4 regions of the uncultured Planococcus sp. genome follow, and region 3 is predicted to be linked to each of the others. Evidence: riboswitches for the same ligand, from Rfam matches in the RefSeq annotation. Region 3 holds a riboswitch; each other region holds the start of a gene.
What was found. A riboswitch is a leader RNA that binds a small molecule or an ion and turns the genes downstream of it on or off. The one in region 3 is predicted to bind cobalamin.
Positions count from the first base shown of each region.

Region 1: it holds a riboswitch for cobalamin, as region 3 does, so the genes downstream of both, cobT (nicotinate-nucleotide--dimethylbenzimidazole phosphoribosyltransferase) here and Q0785_RS14595 (acyl-CoA thioesterase) in region 3, are expected to answer to the same signal.
Region 2: it holds a riboswitch for cobalamin, as region 3 does, so the genes downstream of both, Q0785_RS08795 (hypothetical protein) here and Q0785_RS14595 (acyl-CoA thioesterase) in region 3, are expected to answer to the same signal.
Region 4: it holds a riboswitch for cobalamin, as region 3 does, so the genes downstream of both, metE (5-methyltetrahydropteroyltriglutamate--homocysteine S-methyltransferase) here and Q0785_RS14595 (acyl-CoA thioesterase) in region 3, are expected to answer to the same signal.

Region 1 is NZ_CANMXD010000009.1:163,510-171,446, reverse strand. Features, by position in the region: gene Q0785_RS14280 (glycine betaine/L-proline ABC transporter ATP-binding protein) at 1-187, shown strand, start outside; gene Q0785_RS14275 (proline/glycine betaine ABC transporter permease) at 180-1,040, shown strand; gene Q0785_RS14270 (glycine betaine ABC transporter substrate-binding protein) at 1,103-2,035, shown strand; gene Q0785_RS14265 (hypothetical protein) at 2,146-2,487, opposite strand; cobalamin riboswitch at 2,835-3,011, shown strand; gene cobT (nicotinate-nucleotide--dimethylbenzimidazole phosphoribosyltransferase) at 3,097-4,146, shown strand; gene bluB (5,6-dimethylbenzimidazole synthase) at 4,216-4,857, shown strand; gene Q0785_RS14250 (monooxygenase) at 4,935-5,243, opposite strand; gene Q0785_RS14245 (DsbA family protein) at 5,256-6,182, opposite strand; gene Q0785_RS14240 (TetR/AcrR family transcriptional regulator) at 6,352-6,912, shown strand; gene Q0785_RS14235 (LacI family DNA-binding transcriptional regulator) at 6,940-7,899, shown strand.
Region 2 is NZ_CANMXD010000005.1:41,941-49,877, forward strand. Features, by position in the region: gene Q0785_RS08765 (ABC transporter substrate-binding protein) at 1-209, opposite strand, end outside; gene Q0785_RS08770 (MFS transporter) at 307-1,557, shown strand; gene Q0785_RS08775 (GNAT family N-acetyltransferase) at 1,602-2,090, shown strand; gene Q0785_RS08780 (diguanylate cyclase) at 2,303-3,418, shown strand; gene Q0785_RS08785 (cytochrome c oxidase assembly protein) at 3,595-4,380, shown strand; gene Q0785_RS08790 (HNH endonuclease signature motif containing protein) at 4,695-5,651, shown strand; cobalamin riboswitch at 5,705-5,901, shown strand; gene Q0785_RS08795 (hypothetical protein) at 6,068-6,613, shown strand; gene Q0785_RS08800 (ABC transporter substrate-binding protein) at 6,616-7,560, shown strand; gene Q0785_RS08805 (arylamine N-acetyltransferase) at 7,620-7,937, opposite strand, start outside.
Region 3 is NZ_CANMXD010000010.1:23,256-31,192, forward strand. Features, by position in the region: partial or broken gene Q0785_RS14590 (ribonucleotide reductase N-terminal alpha domain-containing protein) at 1-867, opposite strand, end outside; gene Q0785_RS14595 (acyl-CoA thioesterase) at 869-1,354, opposite strand; cobalamin riboswitch at 1,507-1,686, opposite strand; gene Q0785_RS14600 (PAS domain S-box protein) at 1,796-2,575, opposite strand; gene Q0785_RS14605 (MFS transporter) at 2,816-4,120, shown strand; gene Q0785_RS14610 (DUF3934 family protein) at 4,198-4,389, opposite strand; gene Q0785_RS14615 (glutathione peroxidase) at 4,466-4,942, opposite strand; gene Q0785_RS14620 (MarR family transcriptional regulator) at 4,980-5,417, opposite strand; gene Q0785_RS14625 (organic hydroperoxide resistance protein) at 5,441-5,860, opposite strand; gene Q0785_RS14630 (isoprenylcysteine carboxylmethyltransferase family protein) at 6,014-6,571, opposite strand; gene Q0785_RS14635 (b(o/a)3-type cytochrome-c oxidase subunit 1) at 7,046-7,937, opposite strand, start outside.
Region 4 is NZ_CANMXD010000002.1:304,625-312,561, forward strand. Features, by position in the region: gene Q0785_RS03760 (betaine/proline/choline family ABC transporter ATP-binding protein) at 1-700, shown strand, start outside; gene Q0785_RS03765 (ABC transporter permease) at 693-1,346, shown strand; gene Q0785_RS03770 (glycine betaine ABC transporter substrate-binding protein) at 1,357-2,244, shown strand; gene Q0785_RS03775 (site-2 protease family protein) at 2,449-2,949, shown strand; cobalamin riboswitch at 3,523-3,703, shown strand; gene metE (5-methyltetrahydropteroyltriglutamate--homocysteine S-methyltransferase) at 3,863-6,154, shown strand; gene Q0785_RS03785 (YjiH family protein) at 6,297-7,661, opposite strand; gene Q0785_RS03790 (sigma 54-interacting transcriptional regulator) at 7,658-7,937, opposite strand, start outside.

The DNA of each region.
Region 1 (7,937 bases), on a different contig from region 3:
TATCCTGAAGACGGATGCACCGACTGTCACAAAAGACACTTTGATGAATGCGATTTTTGAAATCAGCCATAATTCCCCTGTTCCGATTCCGGTTGTGGAAGACGGCAAACTGCTCGGCATCATCGTACGCGGCGCCGTCATTTCCGCGCTTGCTGGACAAAGCGAGGTGAATCGCGACCATGCTTAATTTTATGGACAACATCCCGGAACTTCCGTTGGCTTCGCTAGTCTCGGATTTCACGGATTGGATATCAGATACGTTCGTTTTCCTGTTCGATCCTCTTAAAAATGAATTCGCGGACGGCTTGGAAAACTTTGCAGATGTACTTGCTGCAGTTCCGCCGCCGATTGTGATTCTGATCGTCGCGATACTGGCATTCTTCATCAGTGGAAAACGATTTGGATTGGCTGCATTTTCTCTAGTCGGATTATTGCTGGTCTGGAATCAAGGGCTGTGGGAAGAATTGATGCTGTCGTTTACATTGGTTCTTGTCGCAAGTCTCTTGTCGATCATTCTGGGAGTTCCGATCGGCATCCTGATGTCGAAAAGCAAAACAGCAGAAAACATCATTACCCCTGTTCTGGACTTTATGCAGACCATGCCGGCGTTCGTTTACTTAATACCGGCTGTGGCATTTTTCAGCATCGGAATGGTTCCCGGCATTTTCGCCTCACTGATTTTCGCCACTCCTCCGACTGTTCGTTTTACGAACCTCGGAATACGGCAAGTCTCAAAAGAATTGGTGGAAGCTTCTGAAGCTTTCGGCAGCACCGGTTCACAAAAGCTCTTTAAAGTGGAATTGCCGATGGCTAAACCAACGATCATGGCCGGCATCAACCAAACGGTTATGCTGTCGCTGTCGATGGTCGTTATCGCATCGATGATCGGTGCACCGGGTCTCGGCAGGGAAGTCCTTTCTTCCTTGCAGCGTGCTGATGTAGGAACCGGATTTGTAGCCGGTTTGGGGATTGTTATTTTGGCAATCATCATCGACCGGTTTACGCAAAGTTTCACCGGACAAAAAAGAGTGAAAACCTAAGTTTGGGATTCCTGAAAGAAAAGTACCAATAAACTCTAAAGAAAAAGGAGAATGATTATTTTATGTTCAAATTACAATGGAAACATTTAGGGCTTATGTTCGTACTTATGCTGACACTTGTTGTAGCAGCGTGCGGAAATGACGAAGAAAGTTCAGACACAGGAACTGCTGAAGGTTCCGATTCTGAAGGCGTGAACTACGGTGAAGAGTTAGGTTATAAAATCACAGGCATTGAAGCAGGCGCAGGCGTAGTTGCTGCATCTGAAGCAGCAACAGAAGAGTATGAAAGTCTTGAAGGCTGGGAAGTTGTCACTTCTTCAAGCGGCGCGATGGCTACAGCTTTAGGCGAAGCGATCGACAACGAAGAACCGATCATCGTCACGGGCTGGAGCCCGCACTGGAAGTTCCAGAAGTATGATTTGAAATACCTTGAAGATCCTAATGGCGTATTCGGCGATGCTGAAACGATCAACACAATGGTACGTGAAGGTTTAGAAGAAGAAAAACCTGAAGCCTACACAATTCTTGATCAATTCCAATGGGAGTCTGCTGATATCGAAAGCATCATGCTGGAAGTTTCAAATGGCGCAGATGTTAAAGAAGTTACAACTGCATGGGTAGAAGAAAACAGTGATAAAGTTGCTGAATGGACAGCCGGTACAGAAGCAGTAGACGGCACAGAAATTGAGTTGGCTTACGTGGAATGGGATACAGAAGTCGTTTCAACGAATGTTGTCGGAAAAGTTTTGGAAGACCAAGGCTTTGAAGTAACATTGACGCCGCTTGACAATGCAGTTATGTGGCAGGCTGTTTCTGAAGGACAAGCAGACGGAATGGTAGCGGCATGGTTGCCGGGAACCCACGCCACTCAGCTTGAAACTTATGGCGACAGTGTAGTCGATCTTGGAGTTAACCTTGAAGGCGCTAAAATCGGATTTGTCGTTCCAGCTTATATGGACATCGATTCAATCGAAGATTTAACACCAGCTGAATAAGTAATTCTTATAGCAGAGACTGAACCCCGAATGGCAGGCACTTAATAAGTGTCGCCATTCGGGGTTTCATTTATTTCAGGCTGTCTTTCGCTGTTATCTAGTGGTTAAAATCATTCCATATTACGGAGGGTCAACAGCTGTGCTTGAGAAATCACGTCGATGTGTTTGTCTCCTTTCCTATAGGAGACTGATGCACCTTCCCGTTCTTGCTTTTCCCAACCACTCAGTTTCAAAACGATTTCATAACTAAGTGGAATGCCATTTTCTTCAGAGGCTTTTTTCCAAGTATAACTCCTGGAATCCTGATTTTTTTCAATTAATGCTGCTTTTTTAGGGATTGGAAAATCAGCATAATCTTCAGAGGTCTCATAAGAAAAAAACGTGTTGTAATAGAAGGTTCCCCCTGCAAAGAGCAGTAAGGCAATTAGAAACAAACTCATCTTTCTTTTCAATTTTTTTCACCTCTTCCGCAACATTCTTTTTATATAATACAACCCCTATGACTATATCTGTGGAGGGCAGCCTTATGTATAAAAGGACACCGTATATGGAGAATTGGTTTCATGTCTTCCGGTATAACGACAGCAGAAAATTTCGGATATATATAAAAGGGGATTTTCCTTGTCTACTAGTTGAGAAGGCTGGCGCTCAGAGGGAATGCAAGCGTTCTGTAGAGAAGGAAGTACGTGATCATGGCGTGGGAATTGAAGTGCAGGCGTGAATAGTTTAGCGCAGTTGATCAACTCTCAAATCGAGCTTGACTGCCCAAGATTATCCAGTGTAAGCTTGATGAAACATAAATATAATATCAGTAAGAGGTGCCCTTCGGGGAGAATAGGGAATGAAGTGGAAATCTTCAGCGGTCCCGCCACTGTAACGGGGAGTTTTATGGAAATAGCCACTGGACTTTTGTCTGGGAAGGCCTGTGAAATGACGATCCGGAGCCAGGAGACCTGCCTGCTTACTTTCTGCTTATAGACCATGGAAAAGTCTTTAGTTTATTTGTTCGCGCAAATAAACTGAAGGCTTTTTCTTTTTAGTATAGAAGGGAGAAGAAAAAGATGGATTTATTGAAGCAAACGATTGGACGTATTGAGGGCTTGGATCTGGAAATGATGGACATGGCACAGAGTCGGGTGGACAGTCTCATCAAGCCGCCGCATAGTCTGGGAAGACTGGAAGACCTGGCTGTACAGCTGGCGGGAATATATGGAGAACTGTATCCTGTGGTGGATCAAAAGGCGATTGTGGTGATGGCTGCTGATCATGGCGTGTATGAGGAAGGGGTTTCTTCCAATCCACAAGAGGTGACGTTTGCACAGACGATGTTCATCGCAAAAGGCATAACCGGAGTCGGTGTATTAGCGAAGCCGGCCGGTGCGAAAATCGTCACCGTGGATATCGGGGTAAAAGGGGACTTTCCAAGTGATGCCGGAGTGATTGACCGGAAGATTAAGCAAGGCGCAGGCAATATCGCGACAGGGCCTGCAATGACCATAGAAGAAGCAATCGGGTCGCTCGAAGTGGGAATAGAAATTGCTGAAGCCGAAATTAGAAACGGCGCCCGCATCCTGGGAACCGGCGAAATGGGCATCGGCAATACGACACCGAGCACGGCGATTCTGTCTGTTCTGGGGGACATTCCACCTGAGGAGATTACCGGCAACGGGGCAGGGGTCGGCAATGGCGGAATTTCACATAAAGTGAGGGTCATCAAGACGGCGATTGAGGTCAACAATCCGGATAAGCGCGATGCGATTGATGTCCTTGCTAAAGTCGGCGGCCTGGAAATCGGAGGAATGGCAGGTGTCATGATCGGTGCGGCAGCCAACCGTGTGCCGGTTGTGCTGGACGGCTATATTTCCACGATTGCGGCGCTGCTCGCTGTTGCGATTGAGCCGAAAGTGAAAGATTACTTGATCCCTTCACATGCAAGTGCCGAACCGGGCGGCAAAAGAGCCAGTGAACTGCTGGGCATCAGACCGCTGCTGCACATGGATATGTGTTTGGGTGAAGGATCGGGCGCCGCTTTAGCATTCCCGCTCGTAGAAGCAGCCTGTAACATGATGAGAGAGATGGCCACCTTTTCTGAAGTGGGCCTTGAAATTTGATGTAACGGAACCATAGGATATTCATTCCAGTGACAACAAGTGATGACGAGATGCTGAAAGGATGAATCGATGTTTACGAGAGAAGAAAAAGAAGGCGTATATAAAGCGATTTACAATAGAAGAGATATTCGAACCTTTTTGCCGACAGCCATTCCGGAGGAGCTGATCGCCAATATCCTGGATGCGGCTCACCATGCGCCGTCTGTAGGGTTTATGCAGCCATGGAACTTCATCTTAGTGTCTTCGCCCGAAACAAAAGAAAAATTGGCTTGGGCCGCAGACAAGGAGCGGCGGGCACTGGCCATCCATTATGAAGGGGAGAAGGAAAACAAATTCCTTGATCTGAAAGTTGAAGGGTTGAAACAAGCGCCGGTGACGATTTGTGTGACATGTGATCCTACACGCGGCGGCTCACATGTCCTGGGACGCAATTCCATCCCCGAAACAGATGCGTTATCAACTGCCTGCGCCATTCAAAATATGTGGTTGGTTGCCTGTGCAGAAGGATTGGCGATGGGATGGGTAAGCTTCTACAAGAAAAATGATGTCCGGGATATTCTGGACATCCCGCCGCATATCGACCCGATCGCCTTACTTTCGCTTGGCTATACCGAAGATTATCCCGACGAGCCAATTCTGGAAACAGCGGGATGGGAAAAAAGGCGTTCGTTGGAAAACCTGGTTTTCGAAGATAAATGGAATGGAAAATAGAGTTTCTAAATGAAAAGGGCAGGAGACGCGATGGGTTCATCAGCGTCTCCTGCCCTTTTTCATTTGGTGTGGTTCTTTTACTGCTTGACCGGACCTTTATTGATTTCCGTCAATGCAGAATTGACTTCGAAAATCTTTGCATGTACCGGTGATATGCCAAAGCCCGCTAACCGTTCAGTGTGCATCTTCACATATTTTTCCGCCGCGCCTTTTGTCTCGAAAAGGTAAATTCCGCCGGCTTCTTTGGTTTCCGGGCTTTCGGTCCAGATTTTCCAGATAAAGCCCTTTTCATTGTTGATGCTTGTTGCCAGTTCGGAAAATGCCTTAGCCATCTCGTCTCCGAAAGGGCCATTCATCTCAAAATCCACTTGTAGGATATACGCCATCTTGTTTCCTCCTCATTTTTTAATCAATGTGAAATAGGCTTCGCCTAAAATTTCATTTGCTTGATAATAACCTGGTGAAAGTTCCTTTTCAATAAACGAGTTCACTTCTGTCAGCTCCACATCGTACATGACTTCGATTTCCTTGGAAAAAAGCAATTGTTCTTTTTCCAACAACTGCGAAAGCGCGGGTTGAGGCTTTGCTTGCAGTTCGTCCTGATTCAGCACTTGCTTCAAGCCATCCACATAGGATTCGAATGGGCGGCCGCCGACAAGTTTTATGCCTTTGTTTTCTTCATTGACCATAATGATGGATGGAAAGCCTCTGGCACCCAGACTTCTGGCGAGAGCGAAGTCCTCGTTTAACGCTTGTTGTCCGGCTGGCAGTTCGGCTTGTTTGACGATGGCTTCACCGTCGAGTCCCATGTTGTTGACGATCTCGATCATAACAGACGGTTCTGAAATGTTTTGGTTGAATGCGAAGAGCGCTTCTCTTGCACGGCGCAGGTATTCATTGGCTCTGGTGTCGTTGTGGTTTTCCTGAATCACTTTAAAGACTCGTGAAGGGGGATAAGACGACTGTACGGGATTGTCGATCATCAATGTGCCGTCGATCGGCATCCTTGAATGATCACCGACTTCTCTCCAATGGCCTGCGACATCGGCTGGCTTGTAGATGCCGTTTGCCGGATCGATCGGTCCATCATGCCATTTTTCCAGCAACCCGCCCATTACGGTCTGGAAGTTGAAATGCTCACCATATTGCTCTGTGAAACGGCGAAGCACTGGTTCAATAGCCCAGCAATGGGAGCAGATCGGGTCTGTTACGTAGTAAAGCGTAACCGATTTCTTAGGTTTATTGAAATCGATCAGCCCTGTTTCCTCTTCTTCCGCAACTCCGCAGATGCCTGTTTCGATATCACACATCATATTGTTTTTCATTCTAGTTCCTCCTCTTGTTAAACTGGCTCTAACTGAGCGTTTTTGGGTAGCTTATTTGCTTTACAATTCGATCTTAAGCCATAATGAAAACAATCAACACCAATAGTTCCGGGGATGTGTCGCTTATGCAACACATTCAGGAAATTGTCGGAAAAGGAGTGGCAGCGAAATGGCAGAAATCAAGACGGATCCCCGTGTGATCCGGACCCGCAAATTGATCATGGATTCCTTCATCGCACTTTCGGAAGGAAAAGAATTCAAGGACATTACGGTAAAAGACATAACGGCTGAAGCCATGATTAATCGGGCGACGTTCTATTATCATTTCGAAGATATCTACGATCTGTTGGAGAAGGCCTTATCGGAAGTTTTATTGATTAATTTGGATGTGGAAAATTACCGGAACGACGAACTCACGGAAGAAACATTCGCCAAAATCTTCGAAGCGGTCACCAATTTCCAGAAGTCCCTGTCCAACCGGTGCCACAGAGGATACGAAGATACCATCGCGCGGATCATACGGGAACAGCTTGAAGTCCTGTTCTATAAAATGTTGGTGCGAAAAAATGAGGATAAGGAAGAGAGAGCCCTTAAAACAGTGGCAGTTATGCTGAGCTGGGGAATCTACGGAGCGTCAGTGGAATGGACTAGAAATAGCCAAGTCTCTCCGGAGGAATACATTAAAGCAGCTGTCCCTTATATCGAGCATGGCATTCATTTTAATATATAAGGGAACCGGAAATAAGGAGGCGATGGAGTGGCAAGTATCCGAGACGTTGCCAGAATAGCGGGCGTATCTGTCGCCACTGTTTCACGTGTGTTGAATAACCATCCATATGTGAAGAAGGAAAAAGTGGAGGCTGTCAAAAGAGCCATCGAAGAAACTGGATATATCCAAAATATCAATGCCATCAATTTGAAAAAAGGCAAAACCAACCTGGTGGGCATCGTTTTGCCGATAGTGGATCATCCGTATTTTTCGCAATTGATCCAAGGCATCTCACTGGCGGCTGCAAGTCATCACTATAAACTGGTCCTTTATCAGACCGGTTATCATGAAGGTCAGGAAATGGAAGCATTAGAGATGTTGAAGCTCAAGCAAATCGACAGTCTCATCATTTGTTCGAGAAAAGTTTCACTGGATACGATAGAGCGCTATCGCCAATACGGAATGATCGTATTATTCGAAAACGGCGGGAATACACCGTTGAGTTACACCTATGTCGATCATTACGCATGTTTTATGGATGCGTTAACTTATTTGTATGAGAAGGGGCACCGGGAGATCGGATTCTCCATCAATCGATCCGACGGAACAAACAGCAGACAAAGGGAACAGGCTTACCGGGATTTTCTGGAGTTGAAAAGGCTGCCTTATCATGAAGAGTACATGGTTAAGGATTGCCTTTACCTGGAAGATGGGGAGCGCATATTAGACCGGTTTTCGCGTCTGCAGCGGCGCCCGACGGCTCTGCTTGCGACGAGCGATCAAGTGGCGGCTGGCATCGTGATCGCCAGTTCCAAGTACGGTATCGCCATTCCGGATGATTTGGCGATTATCGGATTTGATAACCACCCGATCGCCAAAGCCATGAATATTACCACCATCGGGATTCCGTTGAATTCCATCGGGCAGCTTCTTTTCGGACAGACCTTGGCGGATACGGTGTCACATAAAGAAGTTTCCGTTCACTTGATCGAAAGAATGACTGTTTAAAGTCACCCGGTGATGAAATCGGAAAAAAGCAGCCTGAC
Region 2 (7,937 bases), on a different contig from region 3:
TATACTTCTTCTACATCCTGATGCCACTCAATATGGGAAGTATTTCCACGGCCACGGCCCGACGTAAAGGTGAACCAGCCCTCGTCAGCCCATTTACGCAACAGCCGTGCCGTTTGTTTATTGCTCAATTGAAGTGAATCTGCCAGCTCATTTTGCTTGATGTTGCCGGACGGGATCGCTTGCCATAACGCCAAAAGGGATTTTTCCATAATGCCTCCTTGTAAAAGTGGACATGATTTATAAAATTGTCTATTTTTAGTATCTTTCGTCTAGTTTAATATACATAAGACAAAGGAGGTTGACAAGATGAAATGGAAGGACTATCCACAAAATATTAAAGTGCGTTTGATTACTTCATTCTTTAACCGGGCTGTCGCTTCAGCCGTCATGCCATTTATGGCATTGTTTTTTGCCCAGGAGATGAGCAAGGTCTGGGCAGGTTCTTTTTTGATCATCACCGTTTTCATCGGTTTCTTTGTCAACATGATCGGCGGCTATATTTCTGATCGCTTCCCGCGAAAAAGAGTGTTGGTGATGACCTCTTCTCTGAGTGCTGTCATGTTCCTGTTGATGGCGATCAGTTTGTTGCCGGATGAAAAATGGATTCGCCTGTTTGCGCTCGCCTACGTCATGTTTATCGTCACCAGCAGTTTGGGCAGACCGGCGATGCATGCCATCATCATCGATTCGACAACTCCGGAAAACCGTAAAGCGATCTATGCCATCGATTATTGGATGATCAACCTGTCGATGGCCATCGGTGCAGCACTCGGTGGCTTATTGTATCTGAATCATCAGATTGAATTGTTTATTCTATTGACAGTAACAGCTGCCAGCTTGCCGATTGCTTATCAGATTTGGCTGAAGGACGAACGCGTCCAAAGCTTGAAAAAACAGCATCAGAATGTGGTGATCGATCTGCTGCAAAACTACAAAGTTGCTTTCCAGGACCGGCCTTTTGTGAAAGTGGTGATCGGTTCCATGTTCATTTTTTCGGCGGAATTTTCCTTGAACAGCTATATCGGCGTCCGGCTTGCCGAGAGCTTCGATTCTTTCACCATCGGGGATTTCGAGGTTGCCGGAGTCCGGATGCTGAGCCTCTTGAATATCCAAAACATGCTACTGGTCGTCTGTATGACATTTATGGTCAATAAATTCACGGACCGATTTTCCAAACGGCATGTCCTCTTGACCGGATTGTTGCTTTACAGCATTGGCTATGTCACGATTACATCAGCGAACAGCTGGTACCTGCTGCTCCTGTTCAACTTTATCGGGACAATCGGCGAACTCGTATATTCGCCGGTGCGCAATGCAGAGATGGCGAATATGATACCCGAAGACAAGCGGGGTTCGTATTCCGCTTTCTCCAATGTTTCATTCAGCGGCGCGGATCTATTGGCCCGCTCCACCATCATCATTGGTGCATTCCTGATTCCGACAATGATGTCTGTCTATATCGGCGTCCTGTTGATGATCGGAACGCTCCTTGTTTACACGGGCCTGTTTGTCAGAAAATCGAAGAAAGAGCAAGTGGCCGAACTGGAAATCGTTTGATCTCCACTACTTTAGTAGACAAATGAAATGCCAGGAGGATGAGCATGATGATTAGAAAAGCAGTTCCAGCAGATGCGGCTCAGTTAACCACACTCATGAAGCATGTGGAAGAATCGAATTTGATGCTGTTTGAGCCGGGAGAACGAAAAACCACTGCCGAACAGCTGAAGAAACGCCTTGGTGCTGCAGGGGATGAGTCAATCGTGCTGGTGGCAGAAGAAGAGTCGGAGTTGACAGGCTATTTGTTTGCGATGGGCGAAGGAGTCAAACGGAAACGGCATTCCGTTTATGTGGCGCTGGGCATTAGGCAAAACGAGCGGGGAAAAGGCAGAGGCACCGAGCTGTTTCTGGCGTTGGAGCAATGGGCCAAAGAAAAGGCGCTTCACCGCATTGAACTTACCGTTCTCGAGCATAATAAAGCTGCCATTGCACTATATGAAAAAATGGGGTTTCAAGTAGAAGGAATCAAGCGGGATTCTATATGGATTAACGACAGCTATGCCAACGAATTGTATATGTCGAAACTGCTTTAGGTCATAGAGCGGCAAAGGGTTCTATTACCACCAGTAACGTCGGTGGCTATAGAACCCTTTGCCGCTTTTTAGGAAATGAAGCGAGAAATGTGGAAATAAGACGATATCTTATGTTTATATACTAGAGGTATGTAAAATATTGTAGTTTATCTGTATTTTTAGACGCAATGATTGTAAACTAATAAAGAATGTTTTTACGGGGAGTTGGATAAATGGATTCGTTGCTTTTTTTCTTTCTTGAAAATATGGCGTTGATCATCGCGCTGCTATACCTGGCTTTAAAAGCTAAGGAATTATTATTCCCCGATTTAACCGAATCAACATTTTTATTGGTGTTGAGTGTAGTGTTCATCGGATTTTTAACGTTTTCAGTCATGTACAACCCTTATATCCACGAAGGGATGAGGCTTGACCTGCGGGAAGTGCCGCTTTATTTCATCTCCTATGTGGGAGGGTGGAAAGTTGGGATTCTGTCTGCTGTGTTCCCGTCGTTCTACCGCTATTCGCTAGGTGGTCCAACCGCAATAGAAGGTGTATTGCAGACAGTGGTGTTGCCGGTCATCATCGGCAGCTTGTTCCGCGATAAGAAGACCGTCAATAAGTTTTTTGCCTTGCTGGATATCAAGAGAATGGTTCTGGGATTGCTTGTATTCGAAGTCCTTAAATCGATAACGATGCTGGTAACTACACCGGCAACGATTTTTATAACACTATCGATGATGTTCTTTTCGATGGTTGCTGTATTGGCCATGGGATTGATCGCAAATGGGGAAAATCATCACATCCTCGTCCGCAAGGAACTTGAATTTTATTCGAATCAGGATCCGATGACACAATTGCCCAATATCCGCTATTTCCGAAATAAAGTTCAAATGCTGGTGGCGCAATATGTCCCAGTGGCTATTGTAATGATCGATGTCGATTACTTCAAAACCTATAACGACACGCATGGCCACCAAAAAGGGGATGCTGTGCTCCGGTCGATTGGCCAGCTGCTGCGGGACAATACACGAAAAAAAGATTATATCGCCCGTTATGGCGGTGAAGAATTCATCTTTTGTATCACCGATCCTCTAGATGATGCGGAAGCACTGGAAATCGCTGAAAGGGTTCGGGAACGGATCGAACAGTATCATTTTGAGGGTGAAGAGCTGCAACCTGAAGGCAAGCTGACTGTATCTATGGGAATATCCTTGAATTCCTACCACAAAACGCTGGATCAGCTGATTGGCGAAGCCGACCAGGCACTTTACCAATCCAAGCACCATGGAAGAAATCAGGTTACCGCTTTTTCAGAAACCGAGGAAAAGGAATCCGTGAATGTGTAGAGTGAAAAACTTATCGAACCGGACAGCCGTCTTTTCTCAAAAGCGGCTGTCTTTTTTTAGTGAAAGCGAGACCTTAAACATAGAAGCATGGAAAATTGGGTAGAGGGGATAAAGAGGAAAGCTGGCTCAATGGACAATGGGCTTTCCAATTAACATAAAAGACGGGAGGAATCCAGATGGAGCACAATCTGCAGACGGGATTAGCGTCTATGGAGACACTAGTCGTCATCTTGCTGTTCTTGGCATTTTTGCTGTACCCACTTGCAGCAGCTTTGACGAGCTTGCGCTTAAAAGCGTGGCCGCTCCATCGCTATTTTTTATGGAGCCTCGGTGTTTTTTGCATCGCAGCCGTCTTTACAGGGCCATTGGCGGATATAGCGCATGATGATTTCACTGGACATATGTGGACACATCTGCTGCTTGGCATGCTGGCACCTCTACTATTATTGCTGGCCATGCCTATGACTCTGCTGTTGCGGTCCCTGCCGATTTCTGCAGCAAGAAAGGTTACTTCAATTTTAAAGAGCCAGCTGTTTCATTTGTTGAGCAACCCGATTACCGCATGGATCCTCAATACCGGCGGGTTGTATATGCTGTACATGACGGATTTATATGAGCTTATGCACCGGTCGCTGATTGCTTACGCCCTTATCCATCTGCATGTATTTCTAGCAGGCTACCTGTTCACTGCTTCTATCCTCTATATCGATGTCACAAGCCATCGCCTGGGTTATTTGTTCCGTTCCATTGTTTTGATCGTGTCGTTGGCGGCTCATAAAATCCTTTCAAAACTCATCTACGCCTATCCGCCTGACGGTGTGCCAAGAGAGCAAGCCGAAGCAGGAGGAATGATCATGTATTATGGTGGGGACTTCATCGATTTGGTCATCATCGTCATCTTTTGCTGGCAGTGGTATAAAGCCACTGCTCCAAGGAAAAGTGAAATGGCTGAGAAGATATGAAGCGTACGGGGAAGCTGTTTCGTCGGTGCGTCTTATGTCTTTCGGGGCTGAACGGCCGTTTCCGCTTTTCTTTTTGTCCAGCTCCAACGGCCAACTCCTCGGGTCATAAGCCACACTGACTATGCGGCAAAAAACGCCGCTTCGTCAGCGCGTCTTATGCCTTTCGGAGCTGAACGGCCGTTTCCGCTTTTCTTTTTCTCAGGCAAAGTCTCTTGTTTTGGGTTAAACTAGAGATAAGCGTTTGGATTCGAATAATCTGCTCTACTACATAAGAACGAATGAATTTAAGCATCACCATCATTAGGAGGCAATTCATGAATAGTTTTATTGTTATGCAAGGAGAGACTTATCAGGCAGAACGCAATGCGGGGGTTCTTTGGACGCCGCAGATCGACAAATCCGGCATGGTGCCGCATTCGTGGAACCGGATGCAGGAATTGAAGAAAGGCGATATTGTGTTTCATTATGTAAAAGGCTCCTTTATGGCCATCAGCCGAGTACGGGAAGATTGCCATAAAGGCACGAAGCCGAAAAATCCGGATGAGCAGCAGAATGGACATGAAGACGCGTTCGTGGCACACACTGTCTATCGCGAACTGGATAAGCCCTTGTCAGTGAAGGAATTCTTTGCGGAAATCGAGCCTTTATTGCCGGTGAAGTATTCCGCGTTCCAGGAAGATGCCAGCGGCAATTCAGGCTATCTGTATCCCTGCAATGAAGAACTGGCGATGAAGTTTCTGGAGCTGATCAGCTCGTTGAACATTTTTACAATTGAAGTGGAACAGTTGGAATTATCGATGGAAGTGATCAAAAAAACGGAGCACAATCCATTGCTGGGGCTGATTGCCGAAGCGGAACTTGAAATCAAAACTAAAATGCGCAGAGGCAAAGAACAATTTCGGGAAAGTTTGCTGCCGCAATGGAACGGCGAATGTCCGCTTTGCGGCATCGGGGTCGAAGAGGTTTTAAAAGCGACCCATGCGAAGCCGTGGAAGGACAGTTCGGATTCAGAGCGATTGGATCCGTTCAATGGCATTCTGCTTTGCGCTAATCACGCCGCCTTGTACTCAGCAGGTTATATTGCCTTCACCGGTGGGGGAAGGCTCCATATTTCGAGCCGGATTCCCGAAGAAGACTATCCGGTATATAGATTGCGTAAGAGCATGAAAGTTCCGGTCTCCCCGGAGCATGCGCCTTATTTAAGGTGGCATAAACGGATTGTTTTTGCAGAACCGAGAAAAGTGAAATTGCTGACAAACCAGGAACAATAGATTTTTTTAGCTGTCTATAGGCGAATGGAATATGCTACACTGAAAACAAGTGAATAATCATGCAGAAAAAAGGTGCTGATTCGTCAGCATAACAGGGAACCCGGTTAGATTCCGGGGCTGTTTCCGCAACTGTAAGTGCGTATGAAATAAGAAAATGCCACTGTTCCGATGACTAGTCATCGGGACGGGAAGGTTCTTAGAGTAAATCGATGCACAAGCCAGGAGACCTACCTTTTTTTGAACGTATTTTTACTCTTCGGAAGATAAGGGAATCATACGGCAACGTTTCTATTTTTGACTGCTGGAGTATGTCTCTGAATAGCTATGGCGCCGCCCTTTTTTTGAGGGCGGCTTTTTGGTGTTTAATGAGAGCGTTCAATGCAGTGATTTTCACCAGACAAAAGTGAGGTGAAATGATGAAGAAAGACATGCGTTACCTATGTTATCCATTCATGCGGGAATCCGCCTCTACAGTGGACTTTGAAATCAGAACAGATTCATTGACCACACACATCGGGGAAGCCCTGGCGCTGACAGAAGATGTAGCTGCAGTTCAGCGCGACCTGCAGATTCTCCAGCCGATGGCCTATCATTTGAATGGCTCAGTCCGAGGGAAACTGGCTATCCGGGATGAAGATTTGATCGAGTTAAGTAACATGTATGATTATTATGTCAACTGTACAAGGGACAAAATCGACCACTTCGTTTTGCCTCAAGGGACTATAGGTGCTTGTGTCCTGCATGGATGCCGTAGTGAGGCGAAAAAATCTGTCCGCGCCTTGCATAAAGTAAGCTTGGAACGTGAAGTTCCGGAAATCCTTTTCAATTACGCCAATCTTTTGGCGAATGTATTCTTTACCATGGCTGTTTATGTCAATCAACACCACGGCGTGGAAGAAATTCCGTTTGTCAGCAAGTCCTATCCAACCAAAAAAACCAAAAAGAAAGAAGTGGCCAACTAACAATGAAAATTTCCCTATTCAAGTACCTATCCATCGGAGCAGTGGCATTAACGCTCGGCGCCTGCCAGTCAGACACATCCCAAACAGCTGATTCGGATGCAGCAGCTGAAGTTGAAGAACAGGCAAGTTATACCGTGACGGATGACCTGGACAAGGAGCTGACTTTTGAAGAAGTTCCTGCTACTGTCGTGTCATTGATTCCCAGCAATACTGAAATCCTCTATGAAATCGGAGCTGGAGACAAAGTGGTCGGTGCGACAGATTACGACAACTACCCGGCTGAGGCAGCCGAAGTGGAGCGTGTTTCCGATTCGGTGGCTTTCAATGCCGAACGCATCATTGAACTGGAACCGGATGTGGTCATCGGTTATTCGACAGGTGGACCGACCGGCTACGACGAATTGGAAGCAGCCGGCATACAGGTATTTGTCATCGAATCAGCGGAATCCTTCGACGACGTTTACGGAGACATCGAGCAAATTTCAACTGTAATGGGCTTGGAAGACAAAGGCGAAGAAGTGATCGGGGCCATTCAGCAGCAAATTGAAGGCGTACAGGGAAAAGTAGCAAGCGTGGAAGAGAAAAAACAGCTGTATTTCGAAATCAGCCCTTCACCGGAAATCTATACAACAGGCCAGAAGACTTTTCAGCAGGAAATATTGAATCACGCCAATGTCGACAACCTGTTTGGCGATTTGGAAGGATGGCCGCAGATTTCTGAAGAAGAAGTCATCAAACGAAATCCGAAAATCATTGCGACCACAGTCTCTTATATTGATGACCCAATCGGCGAAATTAAAAGCCGCGAAGGTTGGAAAGATATCGAAGCAATCCAAAACGATCAGGTGTTTTTCCTGGACTCCGATATCACTTCCCGTCCGGGACCAAGAATCGGAGATGCTGTCGAGCTGGTAGCGAAAACAGTATATCCCGAAGCTTTCGAATAATAGTGAAAACCCCGCTCAAATATGAGCGGGGTTTTCTGATCCATTCATAGTAGAGGCTGTTATTGGTGCTGTTTTTCAAGCACATCCAAATCAATGCCGAATTCTTCCTTCAATACACTTTGTTTTTCTGCAGCCGACAATTCTGTCTTTTCCTTTTTCCCATTTTCAGAACGCGTCAGCTGACTGCCTGATAACGTCACCCGGCCATTTTCAGTAGCCCGTGTAACTAGGTCATCATGGGTAAAAGGAGACTCCTGTGAAACCTGGTTGAAGACACAGCCTTCGTGAAAATCAGCCAGCTGTTTTGCTTCTATGGAAAATCGGTATAGTGTTTTCTCCGTATCTTCGGTTTCACGAATCAAGTCGTAGTAGACTTC
Region 3 (7,937 bases):
TTGGCGCTGGCCCAGCTGATCGACACTGACGGCCGTATCATTGACCAGTCGGATCCACGGCACGACGCCTGACGAATTGCCTTTGAACTTTTTGATGTCCGAGCCCAAAGCCCGCACTTTTCCGTAATAGATGCCGATACCGCCGCCATCTTTGCTGAGGCGTGCGATGTCCCAGTTGTTCAAATAGATGCCATCCAATGAATCATCGACGGTATCGATAAAGCACGAAGACAATTGGCCGAAGCTCTTTCCGGCATTCGATAAAGTCGGGGTCGCTACTGTCATATACAGATGGCTCATTGCCCAGTAGGCTTCTTTGACCAGTTCCAACCGTTGGTCTTTCGATTCGTTTTGCATCAAGGTCATCGCAATGACCAAAAAACGTTCCTGTGGAAGTTCGAACAAGCGTCCTTCATAATCTTTCGCCAAATAGCGGTCAGCCAGCAGAAACAAGCCGATGTAGTTGAACAGCAAATCCCGCTCCGGTGCAATTTCCTGTCCCAATTCAGTGATTTCTTCTTTCGAATACGCCGCAAGGAGCTCTTCGGAATAAATACCGATCTGTGTAAGCTCGTCAATCAGCCCATAGAAATCGCCGTATTTCTTTGAAGCGGAAAATCTGCGGCTGTCTGCAGCTTTTCCGTACAAGTCGACTGCATACAATTCTGCCGCCACGTATGTCCAATCCGGTTCATCCATGGTGATGCGGTTCAAAGCATAAAGCAACGACTGTTCTCCTTTTGCCTGTCCAGCCAACTTTGCTGCCCGTTCCAGCAGTTCACGCGTATCCAGTCCATATACATCCGTTGCCCGTTGAAGGGCTCTTTCCACTGCATTCATTTCTGTTGCTTCGATTTTCGTATTCATATCAGCACAACTCCTTTGCGTATTCGTTCACTTTCATGCGCCGCTGCTTGCGTTCCTGGGCGCTTTTGAATAGCTTTTCTTCGGCAGCCGTTTCCGGAATCACACCAGTTACAGGTGTCGGTTTGCCTTCGCTGTCGACTGCCACCATCGTCAGGATTGCCGTAGTCGTTAAACTTTTTTCACTGGTTTCAATATGCTGGCATTCGGCTTTGACGTATACTTCCATCGATGTTCTGCCTGTTGAAATGACCACACCTTCCAAAATGAGGATATCTCCCACTTTCGCAGAAGACAGGAAATTTACGGTGTCAATCGACGCTGTCACAACTGCTTTGCCACTGTGTCTCATCGCTGTGATAGCGGCAATCTCATCAATATAAGCCAATACCGTGCCTCCGAAAATGGTGCCCATATGGTTGGTGTCCGGGGGCAGCACCAGCCTTGTTTGAATGGTTCTTGCTACGCCTGCTGCTAACGGTTCCGTCATCTGCATTCAATCCTCCATCTCTGAGTAAAAAGAAAAAACCCCATCCTCTCAGGGAGGATGGGGTTGAAAACGCAGAATATCAGATGAAAACAGCAGAAAAGGGCTGTTCCACACATAAATACCTTTGTTATCCCTCTCAGCTCCCGGAGAAGATCATAAACGATAACGAAGGCAGGTCTCCTGGCTTGTGCGTCATCCTCTGCTATCTCCTTCCCGCCCATTGGACAGTGGATTGCGATAGCTCGTCAGCACTTACAGTTGCGGGAACAGCTCCGGAATTTAACCGGCTTCCCTATTAAGCCTTTTCAGGCACCTTCGTTATTGGTTCTACTATATATAGTTTTTATTTTCATCAAATCACTAAATATTGTATTTCTAAACTATAAATCACTTTCATTGCTTTGACAAGAAATTTTTCAACCTTCTGGTTGGGTGAAGGTTTTATTTGATCGTCAAATGCCGCTTCAACGCCTGCTTAACTGTACCCATAGTTGTCAATTGGCTGAAATCTACACGTGCTTCAATCGCTTTCAAAGCCAATTCTGGCCGAATTCCGGTGAAAATCAGTTGAATGCCGAGCAAGCGCATGATGTGATCGACCTTGTAGAGAAACTCCGCTACGACATTATCGATATTGTAGATGCCGGATACATCGATGATGAGGCATTGCAGGTTCTCCCCTTGAATTTTTTGCGGGATGATATCAAGCAGCCGATTGCTTCGGTCACCATCGACAGAACCCACAAGCGGCAACACGGCCAGGCCATCAATGATCGGAACGATGGGGGTCGATATTTCGTTTTTCAATTGCAATAAGTCCCGCTCCGTTTGTTTTTGCGCGCTGATGTCATGGATGATCGATTGAATGGCAACCGTTTCTCCATACTGAACGGGATAACAATACAACTCTACATCTGCTAGGGTCCCATCAAAACGTCTAACGGTGGTCTCCATCAATTCTCCGATCGCGCGGTCTTCCATGCCCGTGCGGATGCGTTCAGTGATGAGCTCTTTATAGTCTTCAGTAAAAACATCCACCACATTCGCACCGATGAGCGTCTCTTTGCTGGCTTTGAAAAAATCCGATCCCGGCTGATTTATATATAGGACTTTCTGATTTGAATGGATGATGGTCGTTTCGTTCGAATACTCCGCTATTTGCTGATAGATTTCTTCTTTTTCAGTAATGCTCAGTTGTGGTACTGGCGATAAACTTGGCATTTTTTCTCACTCCTTCTGGCTAAGAAACTGCCTTATCCTCTATTTTACACTTTTTCAGAAAAACTTTCAGGGTCTGCAGATGTTTCAAATATCTGAATCATTCCTTTATTTACACTTCTATTTCAAAACTTGTAAAACAGAAAAATTATGCTATGATAAGAAATTGTGATTTCGGAATATCTTTTTGACACCGTTTTTGGAAATACAGTAACGTAAAGTTATGGCAAATGGAGATACACCATGAAACAATTAACAGGAAATGCTTTTCATTACGGCTGGGTCATTATCGCGATTGCAGCCTTGTCCCAATTTTTCTCTGGCCCCGGACAAACTTATTCCAACTCGATTTTCATCGATTATTATATAGAAGACTTCGGCTGGAGCCGCTCGACGGTTTCCGGCATCTACTCAGCTGCCACCTTAACCGCTGGCTTCCTGCTGTTTTTTGTCGGTCGGCTGATTGACCGCAACGGTTCACGAAAAATGGCGGTTGCTGTTTCCATCGCCCTTGCGGTGGCCTGCTTCTTCAACAGTTTCGTAACAAGTCTCGTCATGCTGTTCATCGGCTTCTTTTTTATCCGGCTGCTTGGACAAGGTTCCATGGCGCTCATCTCAAGCTCACTCATCCCCCAGTGGTTTGTCAAAAAGAGAGGGCGCGCCATCAGCATTGCCGCAATCGGCGGATTGGTCAGTTCCGCTGCTTTCCCCCTGCTGAATGTTTGGCTGATCGAGTCATTCGGCTGGCGCAGTTCGTGGCTTATTTTAGGGGTCATCATCATTGTTTGCTTTACACCGCTTGCTCTTTTCCTCATTCAAAATTCTCCTGAAGAAATGGGTTTATTGCCGGACAACGGCGATAAACTAAGGAAAGAACCTGAAAAAATGGCCATTGAAGAAGTCAGCTGGTCGGTGAAGGAAGCTTCAAAAACCCGAGCATTCTGGTTATTGCTGCTATGCGCCGCCATTCCCGGAATCGTCAATACCGGCTTGACCTTCCACCTGGTTTCCATCTTCGCTGAAAAATCCCTATCCCTTGAAACCGCCGCAGGCATTTTGAGCTTAACGGCATTGATCGGTTTGCCGGTCACATTCATCACTGGCATCCTATTGGAAAAAGTAAAAGTTCAATACATGTTGACGATCGTTTTTGCAGGGGAGCTCCTATCGTTGTTTCTCCTGCAGAAAGCTGACTTTTTGGCAGCCGCCGTCATTTTCGGCCTGGTCTGGGGCGTCAGCATGGGAATCGAGCGGATCGTCATGGCTGTCGTCTGGCCCAATTACTTTGGCCGGAAACACATTGGCAGCATCAGCGGCATCTCGATGGCGATGGTCGTCACGGGATCTGCACTTGGCCCGTTGCCGCTCGGCATCGCCTTCGATCTGTTCGGCGGCTACATTGAAATCCTCTGGACGCTGATGATTTTTCCGGTTTTCGGCATCATTTCGGCTTTGCTGGCGAATCCACCGATGAAGGAAGTGCCTGCAAAAGAACCCGTTATTGAAGAGATTTATGGACCTCCAGAAAACCCCTTACTCGCGGAGTAAAGGGTTTTTTTGATGCAACTGGACTACTGGGCAAATAAAAAAAGTTGCCCAATTTGGACAACCCATTACTTCTCTATCTATGCATCGACCCATTCAGCTTCAGAGGCTCGTTCCTTATCTGTTTTAGGTTCGTCGGCTTTTTTATTGGTCTTACTGGTGTACGGCTTAAAACTCTTGGCCTTGTTGGCGCCGGCTTTCCAGCGGGTCCAGCCTTTTTTGCCAGTTCCCTGGCCCGTACCGCTTTTCGTTTTTGCTTTTGCTTTGCTCATTTTAATCACTCCATTACTTACGATGATGTACAGCTTATCACATCAGGGCTCAGAGTGGAATAGAAAGGTTTTGCTATTACTGGCCAAGCACTTTTTGAATATCTTTTTCAAAGGATTCGGGTTTGTCTTTTGGCGAGAAACGCGAAACGATGTTGCCGTTTTGGTCGATCAGGAATTTCGTGAAGTTCCATTTGATCCCACTCGACAGAAACCCTTTTGTGTTATCAGTCAGGTAGTTGAAAAGCGGATGCGCATCCTTGCCATTGACCTTCACGAGGTCGTGCATCGGGAAAGTGACCCCATAAGTCATGCGGCACGCTTCCTGCGCTTCTTCTCCGCTGTCTTTTTCCTGTCCGAATTGATTTGACGGAAAACCTAACACTACCAGTCCCTGGTCTTTATATTCTTCATACATTTTTTCCAGGCTGTCGAACTGATCTCTCAGCCCGCATTTGGTCGCCGTGTTGACAATCAACATGGCTTTGCCTTTGTATTCGCTTAATTGGTATTCTTCACCGTTCGGCTTTGGTACGGCAATATCGTAAATATTCATCCGGCATCACTCCTTTTGTGGTGATTCAAAGCATAGTTTACAGATCCATGGTTTTAAAAGTCGCATTCAGCTCTTTCAGGTTTTTCATCAAGGTGATGGCGTTGACGCCCATGAAGTTGCAGCTCGTAAGCTTATCGAAGACGGCCTGTTCAACCGCCGTTTGTTCGCTTCGGGCTTTTTCCGTCAAGGAAATCGTAAACGCTCGTTTGTCGGTTTCGGATTGCTGCTTGATCAGCCTCCCCTGTTCGATCATGCGATTGATGATGGGATTCAAGGTTCCCGTGCCAAGGCCGAGCCGTTCACCGATGTTTTTCGTCAGCAGTCCATCTTCTTCCCATAGGACAAGAAGCACCAAATACTGCGGAAACGTCAGCCCGAACGGCTCCAGCGCTTTCGCATACATTTTTGAAAAATTACTGGAAGCTTTATAGACTTCAAAACATAATTGCTGTTCAAGTTTCGTCGGTTTTTCCATTTACATCTCACCTATACTCGTTATTATAGAACGCTGATTTCCACATCCACGGATCCTTTGATCGCTTTTGAATACGGGCAATACTGATGCGCTTTTTCTACGTATTCGTGTTTCTTCTCTTCATCGATGCCTGTGATATCGACTACCAGTTTCACTGACAGCTTAACGCCGCCATTGTCTTTGTCTCCGATCAATGCAACAGTCGCTGTCACTTCGCTCTTTTCTATTTCCACTTTACCAGCTTCCAGCACCAATTCCAATGCGCTGTTGAAGCATGCGCTGTAACCTGCTGCAAAAAGCTGTTCCGGGTTCGTTGCTGTTGTTGCTGAACCTCCAAGGGCCTGTGGTTTTGCAACGTCCAAATAGAAAATATTGTCCGGTGAATAAACCGCTCCGTCTCTTCCGCCTGTATTGATCATTGTCGTTTCAAATAGTGTTTTCATGTATGTTTTCCTCCATCCGATTATATCTTGCACGATCTACATTATATTATATCGTGTACGATGTAAATAAAGATGCTCATATCTAAAAAAGACTTTATTCACCGTCCTGGCGAATAAAGTCTTTTTGTAAAGATCGATTAAGTTCCTTCTATACTAATAAATGAATGGAATCAAGCGCGCACGCTTTTTCATCCATTGCTCGTAATCCGGTCCGAACTTTTCAACCAGCAACTGCTCCTCATAATCGATCCGCTGAAGCAGGGCCCAGACCATGGCCACTCCTCCAATAATTGCAGCAACCAGGCTGCTGAAAAACAGCGCCATGCCAAGTGTAATCAGCAGAAGTCCGGTATAAAGCGGATGCCGCAGCTTCCGGTACGGGCCAGTGCTGACGATTTCATCCCCTTCGCGAACTGTGACGTAACGTGTGAATTGCGACTTCAAGTGTATAATTCCCCAGAAGCGCAGAAACACTCCTGATGCCAGCAAAATGATCCCCACCAGCTGGCCGCCCAACGCCAAGGCTGTGAATGGCTGCAACTCCTGCAGCATCATCGCCACAATGATTGTGGCAATCAAGACCGTGAAAATAGTGAAAAAAGTCCGTTTTTCCAAAGAATCGCCCTGGCCGACGCCGCGATTGCGGAAAATCACGAATTCGCCGATCCACAATAAGCTTATTGCCGTAAAAATCCATTCCATAATCGTCATAAAAGAGGCCTCAACTTCCTGTCCATTTCCTTCCAATATATAGAACATTCCGAAACAATACAATTGCTATCCCTTGCCAAACAAGCTCATCCAAACATCGGCAGCCGGAAATGCATCCTGCTGCTCTGACTTCCGTCCAAGCTCATGGGAGTTTTTGCGGGGATTTCGGCTGAACGATTGTAAATTTGATTGAACGGCTGTAAATCCTGCTGAACGATTGCAAATCGGCCTGAGCGCCCATAAATCCGCACGAACGACCATAAACACACCACACACCTGCCAGAATCCGAAAAAAAAGCCCATTGCCGACCCGGCAATGGACTCTTTTCTATGATTTTATCTACGTTTCCTTGAAAACTGGTGCTGCTGCTTCCCAATTACTCTTCTGTAGAAGAGATTTCAACCAGCATTGCCGTGAATGCGATAAAAACAACCATTAATGAAAGTACCATCGTGAACATTGTTCCTCAACTCCTACCAAGTTTTGAATCCTTCTGAGCCTGGCGGTGCATGTTGAATCATATGGCTTAACGGAATTGCATAAGCGATGACAATGAGTGCAACAGCGAGACCAATCCAAATCCACCAATTTTCAAGCCATTTCGGCGTACGGGTCATGTCACTTTCCGCCATCGGGAAGTCAACCACATCCTTCGGCTCGACCGCTTTAGGCGACAGGAACATCGTCATAATAACGATATAGATAAGGATCATCGCCGATACGAATAATATACTTCCGCCGATGGCCATCGTGACGTGATTCGTCAAGATGCCATCAAACCATTCCATGGCAGCTGGGTGATCGTTATAACCGGAATACGCAGTTCTTCTCGGCGCTCCGAGAAGGCCCAGAAGATGCTGTGCCGTTGACATCAAGAGCATACCGATTGACCAAGTGATGATTTGGACGAGTCCAAGCACTTTCATGGACTTGGTGAATTTTCTGCCTGTCAGATAAGGAATCAACCAGAACGTCAATCCCATGAATGTCATGGCCACTGGAGTTCCAACCGTAATGTGGAAATGTCCAACAATCCATAAGGTATTATGCACAACTTCGTTCAGCTGGAAGCTTGCATTGATGATGCCGCCAGCTCCACCAGGGATAAAGAATGCCATCGCGATGAAAATCGATGTAAAGCGGATATCTTTCCATGGCAATTTCGTAAACCATCCGAAAAGGCCTTTTCCGCCATTTTTACGTCCGGCGATTTCAAATGTCGCGAACATCGAGAACGCAGTCATCAATGAAGGCACGATGACCATGAACGTCAACACCACCTGAAGGAATTTCCAGAAGTTCGAAATTCCCGGTTCTGTCAGCTGATGGTGGAATCCGACAGGAATGGAGAACAGGATAAAGAGT
Region 4 (7,937 bases), on a different contig from region 3:
AGGTGTTGCTAGAGCGCTTGCGTCAAATCCTGAAGTTATTTTAATGGATGAACCATTTGGTGCGCTGGATCCAATCACACGTGAACAGTTGCAGCTTGAGTTGATTTCACTGCAGCGGAAATTGAAGAAAACAATTGTTTTCGTAACGCATGATATGGACGAAGCATTAAAATTGGGCGATCGTATTGCAATTATGAAAGATGGAAAGTTACTTCAACTCGACACCCCGGAAAAATTACTGCACGAACCTTCCCATGGTTTTGTAGAAGAGTTTATCGGCAAGCACCGGATTACCCAAAATCCTGAACTGATGCCGGTATCCGCTGTTATGACTCAGAAAGTGATCACTGCACAAGTCGATTTTTCACCATCAAAAGCACTTTTGATGACACGCCGGCACCAAATCACCAGCTTGATCATCGTGGATGACCAAGGGGCTTTCATCGGACTGGTTTCTGCCTATAAATTAATTAAAAATATGGACAGCATCCAGACGATTGAAGAAATTATGGAAGCTCCAGAAACTATTCTACCTGTATCAGCTACCGCAAAAGATGCAATTGTCATGATGTCGAATGCGCACCACGGGATTATTCCTGTCTTGGATGAAGCGCAAAATGTAAAAGGACTCGTCACGCGCGGCACATTACTTTCTGCATTGTCCAGCCAATGGACAGAAATGGAGGAAGTAAATGAATAACTTAAATATTTTCGAGCAACTTATCGAACAAGCGCAAATGCGCTGGGAAGATGTGTTCCAAGCGACATCTGTCCATATTCAACTGGTATTCTTTTCGATGCTTATCGCCGTTGTCCTGGGTGTAACTCTTGGCATATTGATTACACGCGTTCCTTCACTTGCAACGATCGTATTGGGTGGCGCAGGCGTCATGCAGACCATTCCGAGTTTAGCTTTGCTGGGATTCATGATTCCGATTTTTGGGATTGGGGTCAATACGGCAATTGCAGCATTATTCTTATACTCGCTGCTGCCGATCATCCGCAATACGTATACTGGCATTAAAGATGTCAATAAAGCAACAGTCGAAGCGGCTAAAGGAATGGGCATGACCAGCTGGCAAATCCTGATTAAAGTTGAATTGCCTTTATCGGTTCCGATGATCATGGCCGGCATTCGAACAGCTGCTGTCATCAACGTCGGTACAGCAACACTCGCCGCCTTCATCGGAGCAGGCGGACTGGGCGATTTCATTTTCCTTGGGATTACACGGGGAATTGATGGATTGATCCTGCTTGGTGCGATTCCAGCTGCCTTACTGGCAATTGTTCTGGAGATTTTCTTCGGATCGATGGAACGCTGGTCGACACCAAAAGGCCTGAAATGAGGGAGTTACTATGACAAAACGAATAGTTTTGAAATTTTTATTGCTTTTAATGGTTACAGCACCGCTTACGGGCTGTATTTTTATAGAGGAAGACTCATTGATCGTTGGATCCAGAAATAATACGGAAAGTATTATCCTATCAAATATCATGGGTCAGTTAATTGAAGCGGAAGCGGATATTGAAGTGATTTATAAAGAAAACCTTGGTGGTTCAAATGTTGTTTGGACAGCTATGTTGAATGATAAGATTGATGTAATTCCGGATTATACCGGCACAATCGTCATCAATTACTATCAGGAAACTGCAGGAGATGCTGATGAAACATTAGCTTCCACAAAAGAGCTGGTAGCTGCAGATGGCATCATTGCACTGGAATCTTTCGGCTTCAACAATACGTATACGCTGGCTTTGGATGAAGACGAAGCGGAAAAATTGGATTTGGTAACCTTCAGTGACTTTGCTGCAGTATCCGAAGGTTTTATTCTGGGAGCGGTTTTTGAGTTCATCGATCGTCCTGATGGGCTGCCAGGTTTCCAAGACGAATACGCTTTGGAATTCCAGGATGTAAAAGGAATGGATCATGGCATGATGTACCGCTCGATCAATGCTGAAGAAGTGGATGTCATCAATTCCTATACGACAGACGGCCAATTGCAGATGTATAATCTGCGCGTCCTGGAAGATGATCAAAACTACTTCCCCCCTTACCATGCACTGCCGCTTGTGCGGACTGAGATTTTGAAGGAATACCCGGAACTTGAGGATGTTCTTCTTCAGTTAGCGGAGAAAATCGATGAACCAACCATGCAGGCAATGAATGCCAAAGTGGACAATGAAGGCCAGATGGTTGAAGTTGTAGCTGAAGAATTTTTACAGCAAGCTGGATTGATCGAGTGACCGATAAAATTGAAGAGAGAGAAGAAGCTGTTTACAGCATATCTTCTCTCTTTTTTTCTGTAAAAATGTACTTTTATGAAGGAGATTAAAGTGCTTATAGATTTTCCGAAAAACATTTTCAAGTTTTCTAATTATTGGTAATATGATAGCATACATAAAATTAATGTAGGTTACATTTACAGAAACGGAGGTAGCGTTTTGTTGATGCTCTTTGAAGTGCTTACAGTTTTACTTATGATCACAACGGCTCTTTTCATACATGAAATGGGCCATGCAATTGCAACAATTTCACAGAACAAAAAAGCCAAGGCAGAGATCTTTTTGGGTTCATCAAGTAAAGAGAAAAAACTGAAGTTGAATCTTGGTAGAATTACCTGTTATCTAACCATAGCGCTTTCAGGCTTCTGCCAGCCTTCGAATCGGGAAGAATTGCCGCCGAATACATTTAAACAAAGACTAATTTTCCTTGTTGGCGGACCGATTGCTTCATTGTTTGGGTTTGCGGCACTATACTTTGCTTCCCATTTTCTTTCCGGAGCAACTGGTACTATCATCATCAATCTTGCAGGCGCAAACTTTTTTATATGTGCAACTTCATTGATTCCCTTCACCTATCCACCATTTTTAGGCGGTGGTCCAAGTGATGGATTACAGATTTTAAACTTGATAAAAGAAAATAGAAAACAAAGTAAAGCAGTTTCATAAGAACATATATCATTAGTTTATCGATAGCTGATATAAAGAAAACAACCAGAATACGAAACCTTGCAAGCTTTTCATACAAGGGGCTAGGGCATACTTTAAATCCTACAAAAATATTGTAAGTTATTAGTTGGAATGAAAGTCAGTGAGAATAATTGCCACTGGCGGAAGACTAAAATTACTTATTCTCCTCAAATGAATTTTAGAATCAGCGATTTTACTGGAATGCAAACTCTGCAGGTTTTAAATAACTGAATAATCAATCTTTTTATTTTAAATTTTTGATGAAGCGGAGTATGATAAGGGTAAAAGGAGGAGGAGTTTAAATGGAACCTACTTTTGGTCTTGTGCCCATGCTCATCCTTTCGGTCATTGTCATCGTGCTCATCGCGTTCTATTTCTTCTTCCATCACTGGGCAAAATGAGCGCACCACAGGAAGCCGCATACTGATATGCGGCTTCCTGTGTAATTGTCTTTGGTTATCGCTTTTGTGAAGTCTCTTGAAAACCAAACCAATCTCTTTTATCGGAAAACTCTATATTTTCTGTGGTTGATATGCTATAGTTGTCAGAATTACATAACGTGTAAGAGTTGGTGCCAAGCTGCGGCTTGGCTTAAAAGGGAAGAACGGTGAAAATCCGTCGCTGTCCCGCAACTGTAAATCGGAGCGATTCACAAAAACCACTGTCTCAGACGGGAAGGTGTGATGAGCGTTGAAGATGAGCCAGGAGACCTGCCAATTTCTAGTGCGCGCCAAATACCTACGTGGAAATAGGTGGTGACATTCATTTTGCGACAACAAGTTTTTGCATGCTTTTTAAGCGTCTATTGAACTTGAATGTTAAGCCATTTCCCATAAGCGGAGATGGCTTTTTTGTATTTGGCATCTTGTAAATCCTAAAGGAGGAATAGCGGATGAAAACAGTGAGTACAGTCGTAGGCTACCCGTATATCGGAGAAAATCGGGAATGGAAGCGCAGTTTGGAATCGTTTTGGAAAGGTGGATTATCACAGGAGCAGTTCCTCGCAGAAATGAAAGAGATTCGCCTGAACAATCTGAAACGGCAGCAATCGCTTGGATTGGAGTTGTTGACTGTCGGGGATTTCACTCTTTATGACCGTATGCTTGATCACGCGGTCATGTTCGGCTTAGTGCCGGCCCGCTACAAATGGTCAGAGGACAAGGTCGATCTGGGCACTTATTTTGCGATGGCCCGTGGAGCGGATGAAGTAGTGGCTTGTGAAATGACTAAATGGTTCAATACAAATTACCATTACATTGTTCCTGAATACGAAGGACAGCTTTTGCAGTTGACGTATAATCATCTGGTTTCCTATTTCAATGAGGCGAAAGAAGAGTTAGGAATCATAACAAAACCTACGCTGATTGGACCCTTTACATTTCTCCAGCTGGTGAAAGGGTATGATGCTAAGTCGAAAGCTATGTTCTTGCTGCAGCTTTTGCCGCTTTATGCGAAAGTGCTTCAGCAGCTCGTCGATGCGGGAGCGGAATGGATTCAAGTGGAAGAGCCTGCATTAACGCTGTCCTTGGACGAAGAAGACGTCAAACTGGTCAAGGAAATCTACACGCAATTAGCAGACGATGTACCGGCTGCGAAAATTATGCTGCAAACTTATTTTGAAGCCCTTTCGGCATATGAAGAACTGTCGCAATTGCCCGTCTCGGGAATCGGCCTTGATTTTGTTCAGGGAGCAGAAGAAAATATGGCTGCAATCCGCAAATGCGGTTTTCCAAAAGACCGGGTATTGGGAATCGGGACTGTGAACGGACGGGATATTTGGCGTGCTAACCTAGCGGAAAAAGCAGTGAATCTTCAAGCCGTCTTAGCTGTATGTGATGTGGCAGAAGCATGGATTCAATCTTCCTGCAGCCTGCAGCATGTGCCGGTGACCACAAAAAAAGAGAAAGCCCTGCCGCATGTCCTGTTGGATGTCCTATCGTTTGCGGATGAAAAAATTGGAGAACTGACACAGCTGACTGCCTATGTGCGGGAAGGGTCATGGTCCGGCAATCGAAACGTATCCGAAAGCATTCGCGCGATTGAAGCGTTGACACAGCATGAAGTTAGAGAAAACATTCAGGTGAAAGAGCTTGTCTCGCAAGTGAAGCCGGAACATTTTACGCGTCCGCTGGTTTTCAAAGAACGCCAGAAACAGCAGCAGCAAGCTCTCGGGCTGCCGATTTTTCCGACTACGACCATTGGCAGTTTTCCACAATCCGGTGAAGTAAAGCGTACACGGAGTGCTTGGCGCAAAAAGGAGATCACGGATTCGGCGTATGCGGAATTTGTGAAGAATGAAACCGCACGCTGGATTGAGCTTCAAGATGAAATTGGATTGGATGTGTTGGTCCATGGGGAATTTGAGCGGACAGACATGGTGGAGTATTTCGGCGAGAAATTGACGGGCTTTGCCTTTACCCAAAAAGCTTGGGTGGTATCTTACGGTTCCCGCTGTGTGAAACCACCGATCATTTATGGGGACGTTGAATGGACTGCACCGATGACAGTCAAGGAAGTCGTGGAGGCGCAGCAATTGACTTCGAAATACGTGAAAGGAATGCTGACAGGGCCGGTGACGATCTTGAACTGGTCATTTGTCCGGGACGACATTTCGCATGAACAAACAGCCAACCAGCTTGCACTGGCATTGAGGAAAGAGATAGACGCCCTTGAAAAAGCCGGCATCCAAATTATTCAAGTTGATGAGCCGGCATTGCGTGAAGGTTTGCCGCTTCGCAAAGAAAATTGGCATGAATATTTGGATTGGGCGGTGAATGCCTTTAAACTGGCGACATCGGGTGTGGCGAATGAAACGCAGATCCATACCCATATGTGCTATTGCGAATTCAATGATTTCATTGAGCCAATACGCGCCCTTGATGCAGACGTCATTTCAATTGAGACGTCAAGAAGCCATGGAGAACTGATTGAGTCACTTAAAAAGAATCCATATGAACTGGGTGTTGGACTGGGCGTCTATGACATTCATAGCCCGCGTGTCCCAAGCGTAGAGGAAATGGAGGCGATTTTAACAGACAGTTTAGCGGTGATTTCCAAAGAGCAATTTTGGATCAATCCGGATTGCGGCTTGAAAACCAGGCAGGAAGCAGAAACCGTCGCTTCGCTGAAAAACATGGTGACAGCGGCACAAAAATTACGGAAGCTCCAGCACCAGCCTAGTTAACACAGTTTTATGCACATCCAGGAATTCACTTCTCCTGGACGTGCATTTTCTATTGGGACACCAATTTTGTTTAATAGGAGCGTATCTCAAGGACATTAAATGAAAAAAATCCACTTCCTCATCGGAAGTGGATTTTACGCTTCTATACGAATAGATGGCCGAACAACACAAGAATCGGCAAAGTGATGATGGTACGCAATACAAAGATTACAGCCAGTTCCCAGAATTTCACCGGGATATTCGAGCGCAGGATCAGGATGCCGATTTCAGACATATATATGATTTGCGTCAACGATACACCAGCAAGAACAAAACGGGTCAATTCGCTTTCGATGCCGCTTCCAAGTACAGCCGGCAGGAACATATCCGCGAATCCGACAAGGAAAGTAGGGGCTGCTTCAGCCGCTTCCGGTAATCCCATCAAGGTCAGTACAGGAATAAGCGGGTAGGAAATGATTCTGAAGAGCGGTGTGTATTCCGCTACGATCAGAGCGACTGTTCCAAGAGCCATAACCAATGGGATCAACGCCAGCCAGATATCAAGCACGGTCTCGATGCCGATTTGTGCCAGTTTTTTCGGGCTTGCGGCACCGCCTGCTTTGCGGCGGGCTTCATCATATCCCCATTTGACCAATGAGGTGCCTTCGGGAATGGCGTCATCGATCTGCTTGCCGACCGGCGCGTAATAGTCATCCTTTTTACGGGACAGTGGCGGAATGCGCGGCATGATGACAGCGGCTACCAGACAGGCAACCGATACAGCCAGGTAGAACGGTAAGAACAAGTGGCCGATGCCAACGACATTCGCGACAACCAAACTGAAAGCGACGGAAGCGATGGAAAAGGTCGTCGCAATGACGGAAGCTTCACGCTCCGTGTAATTGCCTTCATCGTATTGCTTCATGGTCACCAGGACACCAACCGGCGCGGCGCCCATCCAAGATGCCATTGCATCAATCGATGAACGGCCAGGCAAGGTAAAGACAGGTCGCATGAATTTATTGAGTAAAGTACCGACAAATTCCATCAAGCCGAATTCCACCAATAACGGCAGCAGGATTCCGGCGAACAGGAACCAGGTCAACAGGACCGGCGCCAGGTCGTAGAGAACAACGCCGCCCGTATTCCGTGAAGCGATCGCTTCAGGCCCGATTTCATAATAGGCCATGATGCCGAATGCAAAAGCCAGCACACGGACGATGAGGCCGAATGGTCCGTTTATGAAGGTGGCGCGTAAAAAAGGTGAGTTTTGGACGAATGCGGGTTTTAGCGCAGTCGCCGCTAAACTGGCGATTGCTGAGAAGCCGAGCAGGATGACGATGAATGGCGGAATCACTTCACCGAATGTCGTCAGCAGGAAAGAGGCCAGAATGCCGACACCGATGGTCACTTCGCCGTTATAAGATATCGGACATAGGAATAAGAGTGCGCCGATGATGGAAGGAATCAGGAATTTCCAGGTATCAGCCGGTTCGATCGTCTTTTTTTCGCTTTGAAGCATGGTCATGTCATTTTCCCCCCAGGTGGTGTACTTGTGTATTTTTTTAGTTTGCGGACAACGGATGGTTGGCTGATGCCCAGGATATTGGCCATCTCGGTAGTTGTCCGATAGCGCTTCTGTGCGTTCAGCAGGACTTTCTTTTCGACGGATTCCAGAATGTGCGGAAGCGTTTTGCCATCGAGCTCAAGTCCGATGCGTTCATCCGAGTCTGGCTGATAAGTGATGGGCAAATCATCGAGTCTGATCAGAGGCGACTCACTTTCGATAAAACTGCGTTCTAAG